Regions from separate parts of the Streptomyces sp. NPDC002055 genome, predicted to be linked through region 3. Evidence: riboswitches for the same ligand, from Rfam matches in the RefSeq annotation. Region 3 holds a riboswitch; each other region holds the start of a gene.
The links. A riboswitch is a leader RNA that binds a small molecule or an ion and turns the genes downstream of it on or off. The one in region 3 is predicted to bind cobalamin.
Positions count from the first base shown of each region.

Region 1 (4,826 bases), on a different contig from region 3:
GCGCACCTCGCCGTCCGCGGGGCGCTCGGTGGCCGGGCCCTGGGTGGCGTACACCCAGCTCTCGCCCTTCCGGTCCCAGAACGACCAGTAGCGGTAGCCCTGGGCGTGGGCGGGCGCGGCGCCGAGGACGGCGAGCACGGCCCCGGCCACGACGGTCGCGACGGTCGCGACAGCCGTCACGCCCCGGGCCGGAGCCGGCCGGCCGGACCGCGGCCGGAACGAATCCCGGAGCGAATCCCGGAACGACGACCGGAACCACATCCGGAACAGAGCCCGGAATCCCGGCCGGTGCTCACAGCCGAGTCCGGATGCGAGTCCGGACGCGAGCCTGGACGCGAGCCCGGATCCGTGTTCGTCCCCGATCCCCGGCACCGTCCCGTTCTCGCCCCGGTCCGCCGGACCGCGCACGCCCACCACCATCGTCTAGGCCTTCTTCTTGCGGCCGCTGATCAGGAAGCCGATCCCGATGCCCGCGACCAGGAACGCGCCGACCGTCCAGGCCGTCGACATACCGCCCGAACCGTTCCCCTCCTCCTTGGTGTCCTGCGCGTCGCCGCCCTCTGCCGGGGCCTGCGCCGCCGGCTTCGGGCCGGTGGCGTTCAGTTGCCGCACCAGGTCCTGCCCGCCGAAGTCCCGCGGGTCGGCGCCGGTCGCGTGGGCGGCGAGGACCAGCGCCCCCAGGCCCGCCGGGTTGTCCTTCGACCAGGCCTTCGCGTGGTGCTCCAGCCAGGTCAGCGAGGCGCGTGCCGCGTCCTGGTGGCCGCCGGCCGCCAGGGCCGTCACCGCGTCCGCCGTGTTGGCGAAGTCCGGCGTGGGCTTGTCGGCACCCGGGGCGAGCGTGGACAGGTGCCCGTCGCTCTTCCGCAGGGTCTCCGCGAGGTACGCGGCGCCGGCGCCGGCCGCCTCGTCCGGCTCGCGGGTGTCCTGCGCGTCCGAGGAGCCGCAGTCGAGCGGCTCGGCCTTCTCGGCGGCCTTCGCGGGCGCCGCCACGACGAGGCCCTTGCCGAGCCCGGCGAGCGCCGCGGCAGCCGTCGCGTCGGCGTTCGGCGCGAGCTTGCCCTTCTTGTCCGGCTGGAAGGCGAACGCCCCGCGCTCGCCCTTCTTGTCGTCGCAGCCGAGCTGGAAGGTGAGCAGCGCGTCGTACGGCGACTTGCCCGCTGTGCCGGACTTCTTGCCGGACTTCTCTCCCGGCTTCTTGCCCGCCGTGACGTCCTCCGGCTTCTCGCCCGCCGCGACGAGCGCGCCGATCACCAGCGAGGTGGAGTTGGCGTCGCTCGGGCCGCCGGGGAGGTAGCTCCAGCCGCCGTCCTCGTTCTGCACGGACTTCAGCCAGTTCGCGGCCTTCTTCACGGCGTCGCCGTGGCCGCCGACCGCGGCCAGCGCCTGCACCGCGAGTCCGGTCGCGTTGCTGTCCACCGGAGTCTTCTTGTCGCACTCCTTGCCGGCGTCCGCGCGGAACTCCGCGAAGCCGCCGGAGGCGCACTGCTGGCCGGCGAGCCAGTCCACGGCCTCGGGGGCCGGCGTGACCTTCACCGTGTCCTGGGCGATCAGGGCCACCGACTGCCGCCAGACGGCGTCGAACTTCGGGTCCTTGGTGCCGTACAGCCCGGCCGGGAGCTTCGCCGGGGCCGCGGGCTTCGGAGAGTCGGCGGCGAACGCGGCCGGAGCGGCGGTCACGCACAGGGCGGCGGAGACGGCCGTCAGCGCGGCGGCGCGACGGAGTCTGCTGTGCCGGGGGAGACCGCCCGGCCGGGGGCGCGGGGATATCTCCCCGGGGTGATGCAGCATCGGGCGGTGCCTTTCGGTGAGCGGACGCGGCCGGATCCGCTGCGCACCGCGCGGCCGTGCGTACGGGAGCGTGCGCACGCGGCGGGGCACCGGGCTCCGGCTCCGTATTCCTCGACGGTGCCGGCCTCCGGGCGCGGCCGTGGGACGGCCCGTCCGGAGACAGGAGCCGGTCACATCCGCCAGGGCACTCCGACTCGACGCCGTAGCGGCGCCTCACGGTTGCGGGTCAGTGCCGGAATTGCACCGGCTTTCCCCTGAGGGATGCGGTATCGACTGGCACACTCTACCGGCCCGTAGCAAGGAGGCCCATGGGCGCCCGATGCGCCGTGCCGCCACGGGCACCTCGCAACCGGTCCGAATACCCGCCGGCCCCGCACGCGCCTCTCACCATCCGCCGCCCGCCCCCTCACACCGCCCGGTACTCCACCGGCCCGCTGCCCGGGACCGGCTCCGCCCTCCCCAGCGTCACCAGGCGCCGCAGATGGGCCTCCGCCTCGGAGACGGCGATGTTCCGCGACCCGGGGGAGATCTGCTCCCAGGGCCGGTTCCACTCCATGGCCTCGGCCAGCTGCCACGGGGTGAGCGCGCGGGTCCCGAGGAGATCTCGCAGCCCGGCCAGCCGTGCCTCGTGGTGCGCCAGGAGCTGCCGCACCCGGGCCGCCGCGTCCGGGAAGGCGTACTGGTGGGCGGGCAGCACCTCGGCCGGGGCCAGGGCACCGACCCGCTCCAGGGAGTCGAGGTAGTCGCCGAGCGGGTCGGTGGCCGTGACGGCGTCGGGGTCCTCGTAGAGGCCGATGTGCGGACTGATGGTGGGCAGCAGATGGTCGCCGGAGAACAGCCGGCCGTGGCCGGTCCGCCCGGCGGCCGGATGGTCCTCCTCCAGGTGCAGACAGACATGGCCCGGGGTGTGTCCGGGTGTCCAGACGGCCCGCAGTCTCCGGCCCGGCAGATCGAGCAGTTCGCCGGGGACGATGGCGCGGTCGGGCAGTGCGGCCCGCAGGCCGGGCAGCGCCGGGTCCCGGCCGGAGGACCGGGCCGCGCGCAGCGGACGGAGGTGGTCCTCCGGCGCCCCGGCCGCCTCGAGCTTCCCGATCAGGTGGTCGAGCCAGAGCGCGGGCCGGGCGGCGCGGACCCGGCGCACGACCCGGGTGTCCGCGGGGTGCATCGCGATCCAGGCCCCCGACGCCTCGCGCACCCGCCCGGAGAGCCCGTGGTGGTCGGGGTGGTGATGGGTGACGAGCACGCCGTGCAGCTCGGTGGCCGACGTCCCGCACGCCGCGAGACCGGCTACGAGGGTGTCCCAGGAGGCCGGGTCGTCCCAGCCGGTGTCGATCAGAACCGGTCCGCGGCCGGTGTCCAGGAGGTGCACCAGGGTGTGGCCGAGCGGGTTGTCGGGGATCGGCACCGGGATGCTCCACACCCCGCCGCCGTGGTCGGTCACCGGAGCAGCCGGTTCCGTCATGGAGCCCTCCTCCATGGAGCCCTCGCCCAGCGGATTCCCCGCCTGGTCCCGTGCCCCGAGCGAGCGGTGAAACGCGTTCTCCACCGCAGCCGGCCGGACCGGAGCCCCGCGGGCGGGAGACGGCCGACGCATTGCCCACTGTAACGGGAACTGGTATCAGTTCTGATGCTGCGTCAGATACTTGCTGCGGCAGACCATTCTCGAGCGGCCCCGCTCGCTGCGGGCCGGCCGGACGGCGGGGAGGCAGAGGCGATGACCGACCTCATCGAGCACGGACAGCTGTTCATCGGCGGCGCGTGGGTGGACCCGCTCGGCCCGGACGTGATCGAGGTGGTCTCGCCGCACACCGAGCAGGTCATCGGGCGCGTGCCGCACGCCTCGCGCGCCGATGTGGACCGCGCCGTCGCCGCCGCCCGCGAGGCCTTCGACCACGGGCCCTGGGCCCGTACGCCCCTCGCCGAACGGATCGAGGTGGTCACCCGGATCAAGGACGCGATCGCCGTCCGGCACGAGGAGATCGCCCGGACCATCAGCGCGCAGAACGGCTCCCCCTACGCCTGGAGCGTCCTCGCCCAGGCCCTCGGCGCGATGATGGTGTGGGACGCGGCGATCACCGTGGCCCGGGACACCGCGCAGGAGGAGCGCCGGCAGGGGGCGCTCGGGCCGATCCTCGTCCGGCGGGAGCCGGTCGGGGTGGTCGCGGCCGTCGTCCCGTGGAACGTCCCGCAGTTCGTCGCCGCCGCGAAGCTCGGCCCCGCGCTGCTCACCGGCTGTTCGGTGATCCTCAAGCCGTCGCCCGAGACCCCGCTCGACGCCTGGCTGCTCGCCGATATCGCCGCCGAGGCCGGGGTGCCCGAAGGCGTGCTCAGCATCCTCCCGGCCGACCGCGAGGTCAGCGAGTACCTGGTCGGCCACCCCGGCGTCGACAAGGTGTCGTTCACCGGCTCCGTGGCGGCCGGCAAGCGCGTCATGGAGGTCGCGTCCCGCAACCTGACCCGGGTCACCCTGGAGCTCGGCGGCAAGTCGGCGGCGGTCATCCTCCCCGATGCCGACCTCGACACCGCCGTCGCCGGCATCGTCCCCAACGCCTGGATGAACAATGGTCAGGCGTGCGTCGCCCAGACCCGGATCCTCGCCCCGCGCAGCCACTACGACGAGATCGCCGAACGCTTCGCCGCCGCGGCCGGCGCCCTGGCCGTCGGCGACCCGCTCGACCCGGCCACCCAGGTCGGTCCGCTGGTCACCCGCCGCCAGCAGCAGCGGTCCCTGGACTACATCCGGCTCGGACAGGAGGAAGGCGCCAAGGTGCTCGCCGGCGGCGGCCGGCCGGCGGCGCCCGACCGCGGCTGGTACGTCGAGCCGACCCTCTTCGGCGGCGTCTCCAACTCCATGCGGATCGCCCGCGAGGAGATCTTCGGACCGGTGATCTGCCTGCTCCCGTACGAGGACGAGGCCGAGGCGGTCCGGATCGCCAACGACTCGGAGTACGGGCTGTCCGGCAGCGTCTGGACCGCGGACGTGGCCCACGGCATCGACATCGCCCGGCAGGTGCGCACCGGCACCTACTCCGTGAACA
Region 1 is NZ_JBEOXS010000023.1:7,932-12,757, reverse strand. Features, by position in the region: gene ABT112_RS16435 (SCO2322 family protein) at 1-180, opposite strand, end outside; gene ABT112_RS16430 (SCO2321 family membrane protein) at 424-1,788, opposite strand; adenosylcobalamin-variant (AdoCbl-variant) riboswitch at 1,963-2,057, opposite strand; gene ABT112_RS16425 (Strvi_7410 family MBL fold metallo-hydrolase) at 2,195-3,250, opposite strand; gene ABT112_RS16420 (aldehyde dehydrogenase) at 3,503-4,826, shown strand, end outside.
Region 1: another riboswitch for cobalamin. It lies ahead of ABT112_RS16430 (SCO2321 family membrane protein); the one in region 3 lies ahead of ABT112_RS29010 (ribonucleoside-diphosphate reductase subunit alpha).

Region 2 (4,826 bases), on a different contig from region 3:
GTCCGGACCTCCGCCCAGCCGCGGGTCTTCAGCCCGCAGTCCGGGTTGACCCAGAGCCGCTCGGCCGGGATCGCGTCCAGGCCCCGGCGGAGCAGGCCCGCCGCCTCGGCCACATCCGGGACACGGGGCGAGTGGATGTCGTAGACGCCCGGCCCGACCTCCCGCGGGTAGCCGGCGGCGGCCAGCTCCCCGGCGACCTGCATGTGGGAGCGGGCGGCCTCCAGGCTGATCACATCGGCGTCCAGGTCGTCGATGGCCCGGATGATGTCACCGAACTCGGCGTAGCACATATGGGTGTGGATCTGGGTGTCCGGACGGACCCCGCTGGTCGCGAGCCGGAAGGCTTCGGTGGCCCAGGCGAGGTACTCCGGCCGGTCGGCCGAGCGCAGCGGCAGCGTCTCGCGCAGCGCCGGTTCGTCCACCTGGATCACCGAAGTCCCGGCCGTCTCCAGGTCCTTCACCTCCTCGCGGAGGGCGAGGGCGACCTGCCGGGCGGTCTCGGCGCGCGGCTGGTCGTCGCGGACGAAGGACCAGGCGAGCATGGTGACCGGGCCGGTGAGCATGCCCTTGACGGGGCGTTCGGTGAGCGACTGGGCGTGGCGGGTCCAGCGGACCGTCATCGGCTCCGGCCGGGAGATGTCGCCGGCCAGGACCGGCGGGCGGACGTAGCGCGTGCCGTAGGACTGGACCCAGCCGTGCCGGGTGGCCAGGTAGCCGGTGAGCCGCTCGGCGAAGTACTGCACCATGTCGTTGCGTTCGGGCTCGCCGTGCACCAGCACGTCGATTCCGGCCCGCTCCTGGAAGGCGATCACCTCCTGGATCTCGGCAGCGATGCGCTTGTCGTACGCCTCGCCGTCAATGCGGCCGGCGCGCAGTTCGGCGCGTGCCGTGCGCAGCTCGCCCGTCTGCGGGAACGAGCCGATGGTGGTGGTCGGCAGCAACGGCAGCCCCAGATGGGCCCGTTGGGCGGCCGAGCGCTCCGGGTACGACGCCGACCGCCGGCCGTCGGCATCCGTGACCGCCGCGGCGCGGGCGCGCACCGCCGGGTCGTGGGTGAGGGGCGAGCCGGTGCGGGAGGCCAGGTCCGCACGGTTGGCGGCGAGCTCGGCGGTGATGGCGCCGGTGCCGTGCGTCAGCCCGCGGGCCAGGGTGACGATCTCGGCGGTCTTCTGCCGGGCGAAGGCGAGCCAGCGGGCGATCTGCGGATCGATGTCCCGCTCGGCCGCGGCGTCCAGCGGCACGTGCAGCAGCGAGCAGGAGGACGCGACGTCCACCCGGCCGGCGAGGCCGAGCAGGGTGCCCAGTGTCGTCAGGGACGCCCCGAGGTCGTTGATCCACACATTGCGGCCGTTCACCACACCGGCCACCAGCCGCTTGCCGGGCAGTCCGCCGACCGCCGCCAGCTCCTCCAGGTTGCCGGCGGCGGTGCCGGTGAAGTCCAGGGCCAGCCCCTCGACCGGTGCCTTGGCGAGCACCGGAAGCGCCTCGCCCAGCCGGTCGAAGTACGAGGCCACCAGCAGCTTCGGCCGGTCCGTCGCGCCGCCGAGCTCCCGGTAGGCGCGGGCGGCGGCGTTCAGCTCGGCCGGGGTGCGGTCCTGGGCCAGGGCGGGCTCGTCCAGCTGGACCCACTCCGCCCCGGCGGCCCGCAGCGCGGCGAGCACCTCGGCGTAGACCGGGAGCAGCCGGTCCAGCAGGGTGAGCGGATCGAAGTCGTCCGGCACCTCCGGCCCGGGCTTGGCCAGCAGCAGATAGGTGACCGGCCCGACGAGCACCGGACGGGCGGCGAGACCGAGAGCCTGGGCCTCCCGCAGCTCGGCCGTCTGCTTGCCGGGGTCGGCGGTGAACACCGTGTCCGGGCCCAGCTCCGGCACCAGGTAGTGGTAGTTGGTGTCGAACCACTTGGTCATCTCCAGCGGCGCGACGTCCTGAGTGCCGCGCGCCATCGCGAAGTAGCCGTCCAGCGCGTCGGCCTCGACGGCCGCGCGGTGCCGGGCGGGAATCGCGCCGACCATGACGCTGGTGTCCAGGACGTGGTCGTAGTACGAGAAGCCGCCGGTGGGGACCTCGTCCAGGCCCGCCTCGGCGAGCTGCCGCCACTGGGAACGGCGCAGCCCGGCCGCGGTGTCGTGCAGGGCGCCGGCGGTGACCGTGCCCTTCCAGTAGCCCTCGACGGCCTTCTTCAGCTCCCGGTCCGGGCCCTGTCGCGGGTAGCCGTGCACGGTGGCCCGTGCGGGCGCGGCTGCGGATGTGCTGGTCACAGAACTCTCCTTCGCGAGTGTGCTCCTGAGAACCCCGGCACGGGCCGAGGGCGCGAAGGGACGACCGGAGGACAGGCCGTACGCGGTGCTGCCGCGGTACCCGCCTGCTTCCGTGCGCCGACCCGCCCTCGAGGTCACCGGGATCTCCGCGCGCCGGGTGGGCGCACGGGCAACGGGCAGGTCTTCGGACTCGCGGGCACGTCTGCCGGGCAGACCCCTACTGGCCGTCGCTTCCCAGGCCCGTCGGACCCAGTGCGTATGACGGCGGTCGTTCCCACTCACCGCTGCGGGGCAGTCCCGGAATTCCACCGGGTTCCCTCTTGCGACGCCCTGCCTGGCGGACACGGCGAACCAGCTGCACCGGCCACCCTAGCCCCGTCCGGCGCCGTGGTCAGCACCGTTCACATGCCGGACCGGCGCCCGCGGTCTCCGGCCCGACGCCGTCCACGGGCCGGAGTCAGTCGACGTTGAGAGCGCACTCGGCCCACACCCGCTTGCCCCACGGCAGCGGGTCGGTCCCCCAGACCTCCGCCAACTCCCCCACGAGCGCGAGGCCGCGCCCGTTCTCATCCGTGGCGCTGGGGTTTCCGCGCACTGGACAGGCCGGGGAGAAGTCCACGACGCCGATCCGCACGCGCCGCGCTTCGGGGCGGTCGACGACGACCCGGATGGATTCTCTGCGCGCGTGCCGGACGGCGTTGGACACCAGCTCGGAGACGATCAGGGCGCCGTCGTCGGACAACTCGTCCAGTCCCCAGGCGGCGAGTGCGACGCGCACCAGGCGCCGGGCGGCCGCGGCGCTCACGGGCTCGCGCGGCAGGGTCTCGCTGTACCCGGGGCAGCCGGTCGGGCGCGCCTGAGTCGTGGGTTGCGGCATGTCGGTTGCTCTCTCGGATCGGCCGGGCCCCGGGCCGGTCGCACGGCCGCCGGGGCGCTGTGCGTTCAGGAAACCGGTCTGCTCGATCGTGCGGAGGAGCCAACCAGGGGGCCAGGGAGGGGCCACCATGGATACGGAATGCGGAAGGGGGCCGGAATGACGAGCACTGACCGGCGGCGGGAGTTCGGCGCCTACCTCGCCGGACTGCGGCGGCACTCCGGTCACTCGCAGCGCCGGTTCGCCGCGACGCTGTGCGCTGTCTCCGGCGCCCAGTCGATCACCCGGAACGAGGTCTCCCGGTGGGAGCGCGGTGTGCGGATTCCGGACGTGTGGCTTCCCGCCTTCGCTCAGGTACTCGGTGTGCCGCTGTATGAGCTCGAACAGGCCGCCGCATACGCCCGGGGCGACGCCCGGGCCGCCCTTCCCGGGGTCGCGGCCACCCTGGCAGATCTGTTGCCCGACGGGGACGCACTGGAGCGGTCCGGTCCCTGCGGGCGCCGGGTCGGTACCGCCGCCGTGGACGGTTTGGCCGCCCGCGTGCACGGCCTCCGGTTGGCCGACGACATGCTGTCCGGGGGAGACCTGATCGTGCCTGCCTTCCGGGAGCTGCGTGCCGCGGTGCGCCTGTTCCGTGAGTCCCACCACTCCGAGGACACCGGACGGGGCCTGTTGGTCCGGATCGGGGAGTTGGGGCAGATCGCAGGTTGGATCGCCTCCGACGCCGGGCGCGGCGCGGACGCGGAACGGGCCTACCGGCTGGGAATCTCCGCGGCCCGGCAGGCCGGGGACGCGGTGCTCGTGGCGCAGCTCGCGGGCAGTCTCGGCTATCACCTGTCGAACAGCGGCCGGGAACGCGAGGGCCTGGAGCTGGCGAAGGCGGCGGTGGCGGAGGCCGGACCGGACGCCCCGGCCGCGACGCGCGCTCTGTTCCTGGACCGCGTGGCGTGGGCGCACACCCGCGTGGGAGAACACCGACCGGCTCTCCGGGCACTCGGGGAGGCACACGCCGCCCTGGACACCACGGACGGCGCCCCGGCGCCCACCTGGGCGTACTGGGTGAGCCGCGAAGAACTGGAGGTCATGGACGCCCGGGTGTTCACCGAGTTGCACCGCCCGCTGCGCGCGGTGCCACTGCTGCGGGACGTGCTGGGGCGCTACGACGCCACCCACGCCCGGGAGATGGCGCTGTACCGCTCGTGGCTGGCGGTGGCGCTGGCCGACGCCAACGAGCCCGAGCAAGCCGCCGACGAAGCGCGTCGGGTCATCGACACGTCCGGCGATCTGACGTCGGAGCGCACGGCGGAGCGGGCCCGAACGGTGCTGCGCCGCCTGAAGGAGTTCGAGGACGTGCCGGAGGTGCGCGAGGTGCTGGCCGACTTCGGACATCTGTTGCTTGCGTGACGGGGCCACTCCGGCTCGCACGGTCGCCGGGGCGCTGTGCGTTCAGGTAACCGGCGTTCCCGATCGAGGGGAGGGGCCGCACGGGAGGCCAGGGGGAGGGGCCAGGACGAGTAGCTTGGTCGCAGGGAGGCACTGCATGAACGACCAAGCGAGACGCGCCCGGTTCGGCGCCCATCTGGCGGGCCTGCGCAAGCGCGCGGGTCTCTCGCAGCGCTCGCTGGCGCTCCGGTTGTGCGTCACTGCCGGGATCACCACCTTGACGCGTCATGAGGTTTCCCGGTGGGAGCGCG
Region 2 is NZ_JBEOXS010000044.1:50,027-54,852, forward strand. Features, by position in the region: gene metE (5-methyltetrahydropteroyltriglutamate--homocysteine S-methyltransferase) at 1-2,258, opposite strand, end outside; cobalamin riboswitch at 2,429-2,616, opposite strand; gene ABT112_RS24810 (ATP-binding protein) at 2,716-3,135, opposite strand; gene ABT112_RS24815 (helix-turn-helix domain-containing protein) at 3,292-4,536, shown strand; gene ABT112_RS24820 (helix-turn-helix domain-containing protein) at 4,673-4,826, shown strand, end outside.
Region 2: another riboswitch for cobalamin. It lies ahead of metE (5-methyltetrahydropteroyltriglutamate--homocysteine S-methyltransferase); the one in region 3 lies ahead of ABT112_RS29010 (ribonucleoside-diphosphate reductase subunit alpha).

Region 3 (4,826 bases):
TGGACTCCCGCAGCGCCTCCCGGGTCTGGGCGTCCCACACGCCCAGCTCCTTCAACTCCTCCACCAGGTAGGAGTTGACCTGGAGGAACTCACCCGACAGCGTCTCGCGCTTGAAGAGGTTGGAGACCTGCGGCTCGATGCACTCGTACACGCCCGCGATCGAGGCGATGGTGGCCGTCGGCGCGATGGCGAGCAGCAGGGAGTTGCGCATGCCGGTGGCCGCGACCCGGGCGCGCAGCGCCGCCCAGCGCTCCGGCAGGGTCGGCTCCACCCCGAAGTGGTCCGGGTGCAGCACGCCGCGCGAGGCGCGCGTGGCCGACCACGCCGGGTGCGGGCCGTGCCGCTCGGCGAGGTCGCAGGAGGCCTCGTAGGCCGCCAGCATGATGCGCTCGGCGATCAGCGTGGAGAGCCGGGACGCCTCGGGGGAGTCGAAGGGCAGCTTCAGCCGGAAGAAGACGTCCTGGAGGCCCATCACGCCCAGGCCCACCGGGCGCCACCGCTCGTTCGACGCCGCAGCCTGCTCGGTCGGGTAGAAGTTGATGTCCACCACACGGTCGAGGAAGGTCACGGCCGTGCGCACCGTGGCGTCCAGCCGCTCCCAGTCCATCTCCCCGTCCGTGCCCAGGTGGGCGCCCAGGTTCACCGAGCCGAGGTTGCAGACGGCGGTCTCCCCGTCGTCGGTGACCTCCAGGATCTCGGTGCACAGGTTCGAGGAGTGGATGACCCGGCCGGGCTCCGCGGTCTGGTTGGCGGCGCGGTTGGCGGCGTCCTTGAAGGTCATCCAGCCGTTGCCGGTCTGCGCGAGGGTGCGCATCATCCGGGCGTACAGCTGGCGGGCCGGGACCGAGCGCTGCGCCAGCCCGGCGGCCTCCGCCGCCCGGTACGCGGCGTCGAACTCGTCGCCCCACAGGTCGACGAGCTGCGGCACGTCGGAGGGGGAGAACAGCGACCAGTCGGCGTCGGCCTCGACCCGGCGCATGAACTCGTCCGGGATCCAGTGGGCCAGGTTGAGGTTGTGGGTGCGGCGCGCCTCCTCACCGGTGTTGTCGCGCAGCTCCAGGAACTCCTCCAGGTCCGCGTGCCAGGTCTCCAGGTAGACGCAGGCCGCGCCCTTGCGCCGGCCGCCCTGGTTGACCGCGGCGACCGAGGAGTCGAGGGTGCGCAGGAACGGCACGATGCCGTTGGAGTGCCCGTTGGTGCCCCGGATCAGGGAGCCGCGGGAGCGGACCCGGCTGTACGGCAGGCCGATGCCGCCCGCGTGCTTCGAGAGCCGGGCGACCTGGTGGTAGCGGTCGTAGATGGAGTCGAGCTCGTCCAGCGGGGAGTCCAGCAGGTAGCAGGAGGACATCTGCGGGTGCCGGGTGCCGGAGTTGAAGAGCGTGGGGGAGCTCGGCAGGTAGTCCAGCCGGCTCATCAGCCGGTAGAGCGCGGCGACCTCGTCGACGGCGCGGTCCGAACCGTCCTCCGCCAGCCCGCAGGCCACCCGGAGCATGAAGTGCTGCGGGGTCTCGATGACCTGGCGGGTCATCGGGTGGCGCAGCAGGTACCGGCTGTGCAGCGTGCGCAGTCCGAAGTAGCCGAAGCGGTCGTCGGCGCCGTCGGCCAGCGCGACCTCGACGAGCGTGTCGAGCCGGGAGGCGTGGGCGCGGACGAACTCCGCGGTCCGGTCGGCGATCAGACCCTCGTGGTGACCGGTGGCGACCGAGGCGGAGAAGGAGACCGCTCCCTGGCTCGCGGCCTCGTCGGCGACCGCCCGGGTGAGCAGGCGCGCGGCGAGCCGGGAGTACTCCGGGTCCTCGGCGATCAGGCCGGCGGCCGCCTCGGTCGCCAGCTCCCGCAACTCGGCCTCGTCGGAGCCCGCGTGGCGGCCGCGGAGCGCGGCGGCGGCGACCCGGCCCGGGTCGGTCGCGGGCAGATCGGCGGTGAGGTCGGTCAGGGTACGCAGCAGCGCGGTGCCGGGGCCGTCGGCCTCGGTCACCGGTGCGACGGCTGAAGCCGGATCGGCGGGCGCGATGGTCACGTGGTGCTCTCCCTCGCTCGGCTGGGGCCGCACGGACGGACACGACGGGCGCCGAACGGGCACACCTCACCCCGGAACAGGGCAGCGCACCGCGCAGCGTCCACCGGCCCAACCCGCGAGGCCCGGACGATATCGTCGCCCGGGTCGGTCGATCCGGGCAGGCCGCCGGCAGGTCCTCGGACTTGGAAGTGCGCATTTCCAGCGCATTCATACCGTTGCGGGACAGTTCCGGATTCGCACCGGATTCCCCTGCGACGACAGCGAGCAAGAGCATACATCTTGTGTCGCGGTCCGCACGCAACACCACATCTTGTGTCAGGGGTTCGGGTGGTGCGCTTTGCAGGGGAACAGATGTGGTAACGGCGCCGAGGCCCGGGAGGACGGGGCAGCGCGTCCCGCGGGCCGCCCGGATTCCCATTCGGGATCGCTCGCGGATCACCCGCCGGGGTCACCCGGCGCGTCGGTTAGCCTGTCCGGCATGACGTTGAGGACCGGCGCGCGGGGTTCCGCGGAACGCACCGTCAGCGAGGCCGACACCGCCGCGGAGTTCGGCAGCGGCGACCTCCCGGTCCTGGGGACCCCCGGCCTGCTGGCCCTGCTGGAGGCCGCCACCGTCGACGCGCTCGCGGGCGCGCTGGAGCCCGGCCGCACCTCGGTCGGCACCCGGGTCCAGGTCGACCACCTCAAGGCTTCACCGGTGGGGGCGACCGTCACCGCCACCGCGGAAGTCACCTACCTCGACGGCCGGTTGGTGCGGTTCACCGTGGCCGCCCAGGACGGCGCCGGCCGGCTGCTGGCCACCGGTGAGATCACCCGGGTGATCGTCGACCGGGACCGGTTCCTGGCGCGTCTCTGAGGCCGCCCGACCTGTCCGCCCGGCTCCCGCCCGGCACTGCTCGTACCGCCCGCCCGTGCCCCGCTTGCGGCGCTCCCGGACACGCCGACGGGCCGCCGCCCCCGTGTCGGAGGCGACGGCCCGCAGGCTCGCGTCGAGCCGGATACCGGCCGGGGTCAGTGCCCGCCCGGCGCCCCCGCGGTGGCCGGCGGCAGTTCGGTCTCCACGCCCGGCTCACCGGCGTCCGCGGTGTAGTCGGCCGCGGTGGTCTCGTCGATGCCGTCGGGCGCCTTCACCGCCCGCAGTACGACGGTGAGCACCACCGTGACCAGCGCGTTGAGGACGAACGCGGTGAGGCCGATGTAACCGATCTCACCGATCCCCGGGATGGCGTCCGCGCTGCCGCCGAAGTGCTTCTGTGCCGGATTGGTCGGACTCGGCACCCCGTACGCCGCGAGAGTGCCGTAGATCATGCCGACCGCCCAGCCGCCCAGCAGCGCCCAGCGGTGGAACCACCGGGTGAACAGGCCGCCCACCAGGGCCGGGAACGTCTGGAGGATCCAGATACCGCCCAGCAGCTGGAAGTTGATGGCCACGGTCTTGTCCATGGTGAGGACGAAGGCCAGCGCGCCGACCTTGACCAGCAGCGAGGCGAGCTTGGAGACCTTGGTCTCCTGGGCGGGCGTCGCGTCCGGTTTGAGGAAGTCCTTGTAGATGTTCCGCGTGAAGAGGTTGGCGGCGGCGATGGACATGATGGCCGCCGGAACCAGCGCGCCGATCCCGATCGCCGCGAAGGCCACGCCCGCGAACCAGTCCGGGAACATGTTCTCGAAGAGCTGCGGGATCGCCAGCTGGCCGTTCTTGACCTTGATCCCGGCGGCGATCGCCATGAAGCCGAGGAACGCCAGCAGCCCCAGCATCAGCGAGTACAGCGGCAGGATGGTGGTGTTGCGGCGGATCACCTCACGGCTCCGGCTGGAGAGCGTCGCCGTGATCGAGTGCGGGTACATGAACAGCGCCAGGGCCGAGCCGAGCGCCAGCGTGGCGTAGGTCCACTGCGCGGGCTCACCGGTCACCACCGATCCGCGCGGCTTGTCCGTCACCGGATTGGTCTGGGTGAACGCCTCACCGGCCTTGGCGAAGATCGAGTCGAAGCCGCCGAGCTTGATCGGGATGTAGATGATCGCCACGGCGATCACGATGTAGATCAGGGTGTCCTTGACGAACGCGATCAGCGCCGGCGCCCGCAGCCCCGAGGAGTAGGTGTACGCGGCCAGCACACCGAAGGCGATCAGCAGCGGCAGGTCCTTGATGAACCAGTGGGTCGACTCGCCGCCGCCCACGCCCATCACGTCCAGCACCGCCTGGATGCCCACCAGCTGCAGCGCGATGTACGGCATCGTGGCGAGGATGCCGGTCACGGCGACGGCCAGCGACAGCCCCTTGGAGCCGAACCGGCCGCGGACGAAGTCCGAGGTGGTGACGTAGCCGTGCTTGTGCGACACCGACCACAGCCGCGGCAGGAAGGTGAAGATCAGCGGGTACACCAGGATCGTGTACGGCACCGCGAAGAAGCCCGCGGCGCCCGCCGCGTAGATCGCCGCCGGCACCGCGACGAAGGTGTACGCCGTGTAGAGGTCGCCGCCCAGCAGGAACCAGGTGATCCAGGTGCCGAAGCTGCGGCCGCCCAGGCCCCACTCGTCGAGGCTGTCGGCGTTGTCCGCCCGCCGCCAGCGCGCCGCCAGGAAGCCCATGGCCGTGACGGCCACGAAGAAGAAGATGAAGACGCCGAGGGCGACGCCGTTCACGCCGTCGTTCATTCCGGCGCACCTCCCTTGCGGGCCCGCTGCTCACGCCGGACCAGCACGTAGGCGAGCGAGGTCAGACCGGTGGACGCGAACACCCAGAACAGCTGGTACCAGTAGAAGAAGGGGATACCGATCACCGTCGGTTCCACCCGTGCGTACGAGC
Region 3 is NZ_JBEOXS010000064.1:391-5,216, reverse strand. Features, by position in the region: gene ABT112_RS29010 (ribonucleoside-diphosphate reductase subunit alpha) at 1-2,020, opposite strand, end outside; cobalamin riboswitch at 2,171-2,294, opposite strand; gene ABT112_RS29005 (thioesterase family protein) at 2,499-2,876, shown strand; gene mctP (monocarboxylate uptake permease MctP) at 3,032-4,675, opposite strand; gene ABT112_RS28995 (DUF3311 domain-containing protein) at 4,672-4,826, opposite strand, start outside.

Region 4 (4,826 bases), on a different contig from region 3:
CCTGCACGGTGGACCGTGGCCCCTGCACGGTGCACAGCGCGACACGGTCGGCCGCCGCGCCGTCGTCGTCGGCGCCGGGCCGTCCGGCCGCACCACGGCGCTCGCCCTGCGCCGGGCAGGGACCGAAGTCGTCGCCACAGTCACCGACTTGCCCCGCCACCGGACCTCCTGGGCACAGACCCTCCCCACCCGGTCGGCCCGGGAGATCCCGCTGCTCGCGGACACCACCGTGACCGGACTCCACGGCCGGGACCGGGTGGAGAGCATCGGGCTCCGGCACCGCGACGGCCGGACCATGACGCTCCGCTGCGACACGGTGGTGTTCACCGGCGACTGGATCCCCGACCACGAACTGGCCCGGACCGGCGGCATCCCCCTCGCCCCCGGCTCCCGCGGGCCGTCCGCCGACACCGCGTTCCGCACCTCCGAACCCGGGGTCTTCGCGGTGGGCACCCTGCTGCGCCCCGGCGAGTCCGCCGGTACCGCCGCCCGGGACGGCGCGCTCGTCGCGGAGCCCGTGCTCCGCCACCTGGCCGACGGGGGATGGCCGCCCACCCGGGTGCCCGTGCTGGCCGAAGCACCGCTGGCCTGGGTTGCCCCCGACCGGATCGGCCCGGCGAACTCCCTTGCCGCGCCCGGGAGGTTCAGCCTGGAACCGGCGGAACCGCTCGTCCGGCCGCGGCTGATCGTCCGGCAGGACGGCCGGATCCTGCACCGGCAGCGCGTCTGGGGTCCCGCCGTGCCCGGGCGGCCGGTGCGGCTCTCCGCGGCATGGCGCGAACGGGCCGTGGCCCACGGGGGTCCGGTGCTGGTCTCCGTCGGGTGAACGGGTGCCGGCGGAGGGGGAGATGCCCTGTGGAGGGCCGGGGCGCTGTCGGGGGCGGCGTCACGGGGAACCCCTTCTCCTGAACGGCCCTCCAGGCGGCCGCCGTTCAGGAGAAGTTCAGGAGAAGTTCAGGAGAAGAGGCCGGGGCGATGGGCCGACGGCGGGGACGAGCGGCCCCCGCCCGGCGCCGCTCACCGCCCCGAAATGACCCCCGCCAGCCGGGCGAACGCCGAGGTGTGCGGCAGGCCGGCGCTCTCCCGCCGGTCCGCGGCCCGGAACAGGGCGTGGATCAGATGAACCCCCGCCCACCGCAGCGGCTCCGGCTCCCAGGGCCGCACCTGCCGCCCGACCCAGGGCAGCGCGGTCAGGTCGGTGTCCTGCCGCAGCAGGAGGTCCCGCAGCGTACGGCCCGCCAGGTTGGACGTCGTCACCCCACTGCCCACATAGCCGCCAGCCCACCCCAGACCGGTGGTGTGGTCCAGCCGGACCGTGGAGCACCAGTCGCGCGGCACGCCGAGGACACCGCACCACGCGTGCTCCACGGCGGAGTCCGCGGCGGGCGGGAAGAGCCTGACGAGCGCGCGCCACAGGGCGTCCACGGTCTGCGGCCGGGTGACGCCCCCGGTGTCCGTGCGCGAACCGAAGCGGTACGGAACTCCCCGGCCGCCGAGGGCGATCCGGCCGTCCGCCGTGCGCTGGGCGTAGATGTAGGCGTGGGCCGTGTCGCCGAGCACCTCCCGGTTCCGCCAGCCGATCCGCTCCCACACCGCGTCGGACAGCGGCTCGGTGACGATCATCGAGCTGTTCATCGGCAGCCACTGACGGCGCAGCCCGGTGATGCTCGCGCTGAACCCCTCCGTCGCCCGGATGACATAGTCGGCGGTCACCCTGCCCCGGTCGGTGCGGGCGGTGGCCCGCCCTCCGGCGTTGCGGGGGAGGATCTCGGTGACCGTGGTGCCCTCCAGGATGTCGACTCCGCGGGCGGCCACCGCCCGGGCCAGCCCCGACGCCAGCGCCGCGGGCTGGACGGCGGCGGCGTGCGGTGTCCAGGCGGCCGCGGACGCCCCCGCCACCGGCACCCGCTCCGCCCGTTCCGTCGCGTCGAGCAGCCGCAGGTCCGCCTCCGTGAAGCCCCAGGCGCGCTGGTCCTCGACAGCGGCCAGCAGTCGCGCCTGCTGCGCGGGGCCGACCGCGACGCGCAGCATGCCGCCCTTGTGGATGCCCGCGTCGATGCCCTCGGCGTGCGCCACCGAGATCACCTCGTCGACGGACCGGAACAGGGTGCGCTGCATCTCCCGCACCGCGGGCCGGCCGTGCTGCGCGGCGTAACGCTCCCGGGCCCCGGCGAAGCCGTGGTAGAGCCAGCCGCCGTTCCGTCCGGAGGCGCCGAATCCCGCGAACTCCCGCTCCAGCACGGCGATCCGCAGACCGGGCCGGTCCCGGGCGAGGTAGTACGCCGTCCACAGACCGGTGTAGCCGCCGCCGACGATCGCCACGTCGTAGTCGCGGTCCCCGGGCAGCGCGGGCCGGCGCCCGGGCGGGCCGCCGTCCCGGTACCAGAAGGAGACACCGCCGTTGACGAAGCCGTCCGCCAAGGGCGCCGTACGAGGTGAGGTCCGGCCGTGGTTCATCCGTGGGCCCCGCATTCCCGGTGGTCGCAGACCGTTCAGCGTAGGCGGTGCCGGCCCGGCCCGCACAACCCCGCTCGGTACCGGAACACCCTGTCGGCACCGGGCGGCGGAGAACAGCGGCCGCTCCGGCCTGCCGCGTCCCGGGCGGGCGCCGTCCCCCACGGGCGCGGTTCCCGCAGGGCGACGAGCGGCGCAGGTCACGGGCCCGCGCCCTGGGCGGGCTGATCGCGCTCTGACAGAATGCGGGTGTTCACGAGGCGGCGGAACCAGGGAAGCCGGTGCGACTCCGGCACGGTCCCGCCACTGTGACCGGGAAGCCGCTTCGAACGGTGGTGTGCCGCACGGCGCACCGCGCCGGGACGGGCCGCTCCCCGGGAGTCAGACACCGGACTGCCGCCTTCAGCACCGACCAGGGGACGCGGATCCCCCGGAGGAGGCATGCCCATGTCCCGGTTCCCGGGGTCACTGCGCGTCCGGACCATCACGGCGGCCCTGCTGCTGCTCCCGCTCACCGGCTGCGGCCTCGCGCCCACGGACGACCCGCCCGCCGACGGCCGTCCCGCCGCCGCGAAGGGCTTCCCGTACACCGTCACCAACTGCGGTGTGAAGACCACGTTCACCGCTCCGCCGAAGCGGGCCGTCACCCTGAACCAGCACGCCACCGAGGTCATGCTCGCCCTGGGCCTGGAGAAGCGGCTGGCCGGCACCGCCTACCTCGACGACCGGGTGCTGCCCCGCTTCCGGGACGCCTACCGGGGCGTCGACGTCCTGTCCGACAAGTACCCCTCGTACGAGAAGCTGATCGCCGCCGGGCCCGACTTCGTCTACGGCGGCTACACCAGCGCCTTCGACAAGAGCGAGGGCCGGGACCGCGCTTCGCTGGAGAAGAGCGGGGTGCACACCCGGCTCAACATCGAGAGCTGCGGCCGCGGTCCGGTGCGGGTGGACCGGCTGCGGCAGGAGATCCGCGAGACCGCGCGCACCTTCGGCGTCCCCGAGCGGGCCGACGCCCTCCTGGCCCGCCAGGACCGGCAACTCGCGGCCACGGCCAAGCGGTTGAAGGGCGCTGACCGGCCGTCCGTCCTGGTCTACGACAGCGGCGACAGCGCGGCGTTCACCGCGGGCGGCAAGGGCATCGGCAACGAGATCGTCCGCCTCGCCGGCGGCCGGAACGTCTTCGCCGACCTCGACCGCACCTTCGGCGACGTCTCCTGGGAGAAGGTCGTCCAGCGGCGTCCCGAAGTGATCGTGATCTACGACTACGGCGGCACCCCGGTGGCGGCCAAGAAGAAGCGGCTGCTCCGGGACCCGGCGCTGGCCGACGTCCCGGCGATCAGGAACAAGCGCTTCGCGGTGCTGCCACTGTCCTCCGCCGTGCTCGGCGTGCGGGTGCCCGAGGCGGTCGACTCACTGGCCCGGCAGCTCCACCCCGGACACGGCGGCTAGTCCGGTGCTCCGCCGAATACCGCGCACCCCGGCGGGCCGGCTCCGCTGCTCCCTCGTCCTCGCCGGGCTCGCGGCCGTGTTCGCCGTGGCGGCGGTCGCCGGGCTCGCCCTGGGACCCGTCCGGATCCCCGCCGGCGACGTGCTGCGCATCCTCGCCGGGGACACCGGGGCCGGTCCGTTCACCACGATAGTGCGTGACGTCCGGCTGCCGCGGGTCCTGCTCGGCGCTGTCGTCGGCGCCGGACTCGCCGTCGTCGGGACCGTCCTCCAGGCCCTGGTCCGCAACCCGGTGGCCGACCCCTTCCTCCTCGGCATCTCCTCGGGCGCCTCGACCGGCGCGGTCCTCGTGGTGGTGCTCGGTCTCGGCGCGGGAGCAACCTCCTTCGCCCTGCCGGCCGGTGCCTTCGTGGGATCGCTCGGCGCTCTCGTCGCCGTCTACGCCATGGCCCGCCGCGGCGGGACGATGACCACCGGCCGGCTGGTCCTGGCCGGGGTGGCCGTGCAGTACATCCTCTCCGCCCTCACCAGCCTGGTGCTCGTCACCGCCGCCGAGGCCGAACACCTGCGGGCCGTGCTGTTCTGGACCCTCGGCGGTCTCGGCGGCGCCCGCTGGGACGCACTGCTCCTGCCCGCGGTCGCCCTCGCCGTCGGCACCGCCGTGCTGATGGCCCTCGCCCGGCCGCTCGACCTGCTGCTCGTCGGCGAGGAGGGGGCCACCGTCCTCGGTCTGGACACCGGACGGTTCCGGGCGGCCGTGTTCGTCCTCGCCTCGCTGGTCACCGGGGTGCTCGTGGCCGTCAGCGGAGCCATCGGCTTCGTCGGCCTGGTGGTGCCGCACGCCGCCCGGATGGCCGTCGGGGCCGGACACCGCGCCCTGCTCCCGGTGTCGGCCCTCGGTGGCGCCGCCTTCCTGATCTTCGCCG
Region 4 is NZ_JBEOXS010000044.1:4,581-9,406, forward strand. Features, by position in the region: gene ABT112_RS24600 (NAD(P)/FAD-dependent oxidoreductase) at 1-826, shown strand, start outside; gene ABT112_RS24605 (NAD(P)/FAD-dependent oxidoreductase) at 1,018-2,457, opposite strand; cobalamin riboswitch at 2,688-2,865, shown strand; gene ABT112_RS24610 (ABC transporter substrate-binding protein) at 2,902-3,903, shown strand; gene ABT112_RS24615 (FecCD family ABC transporter permease) at 3,980-4,826, shown strand, end outside.
Region 4: another riboswitch for cobalamin. It lies ahead of ABT112_RS24610 (ABC transporter substrate-binding protein); the one in region 3 lies ahead of ABT112_RS29010 (ribonucleoside-diphosphate reductase subunit alpha).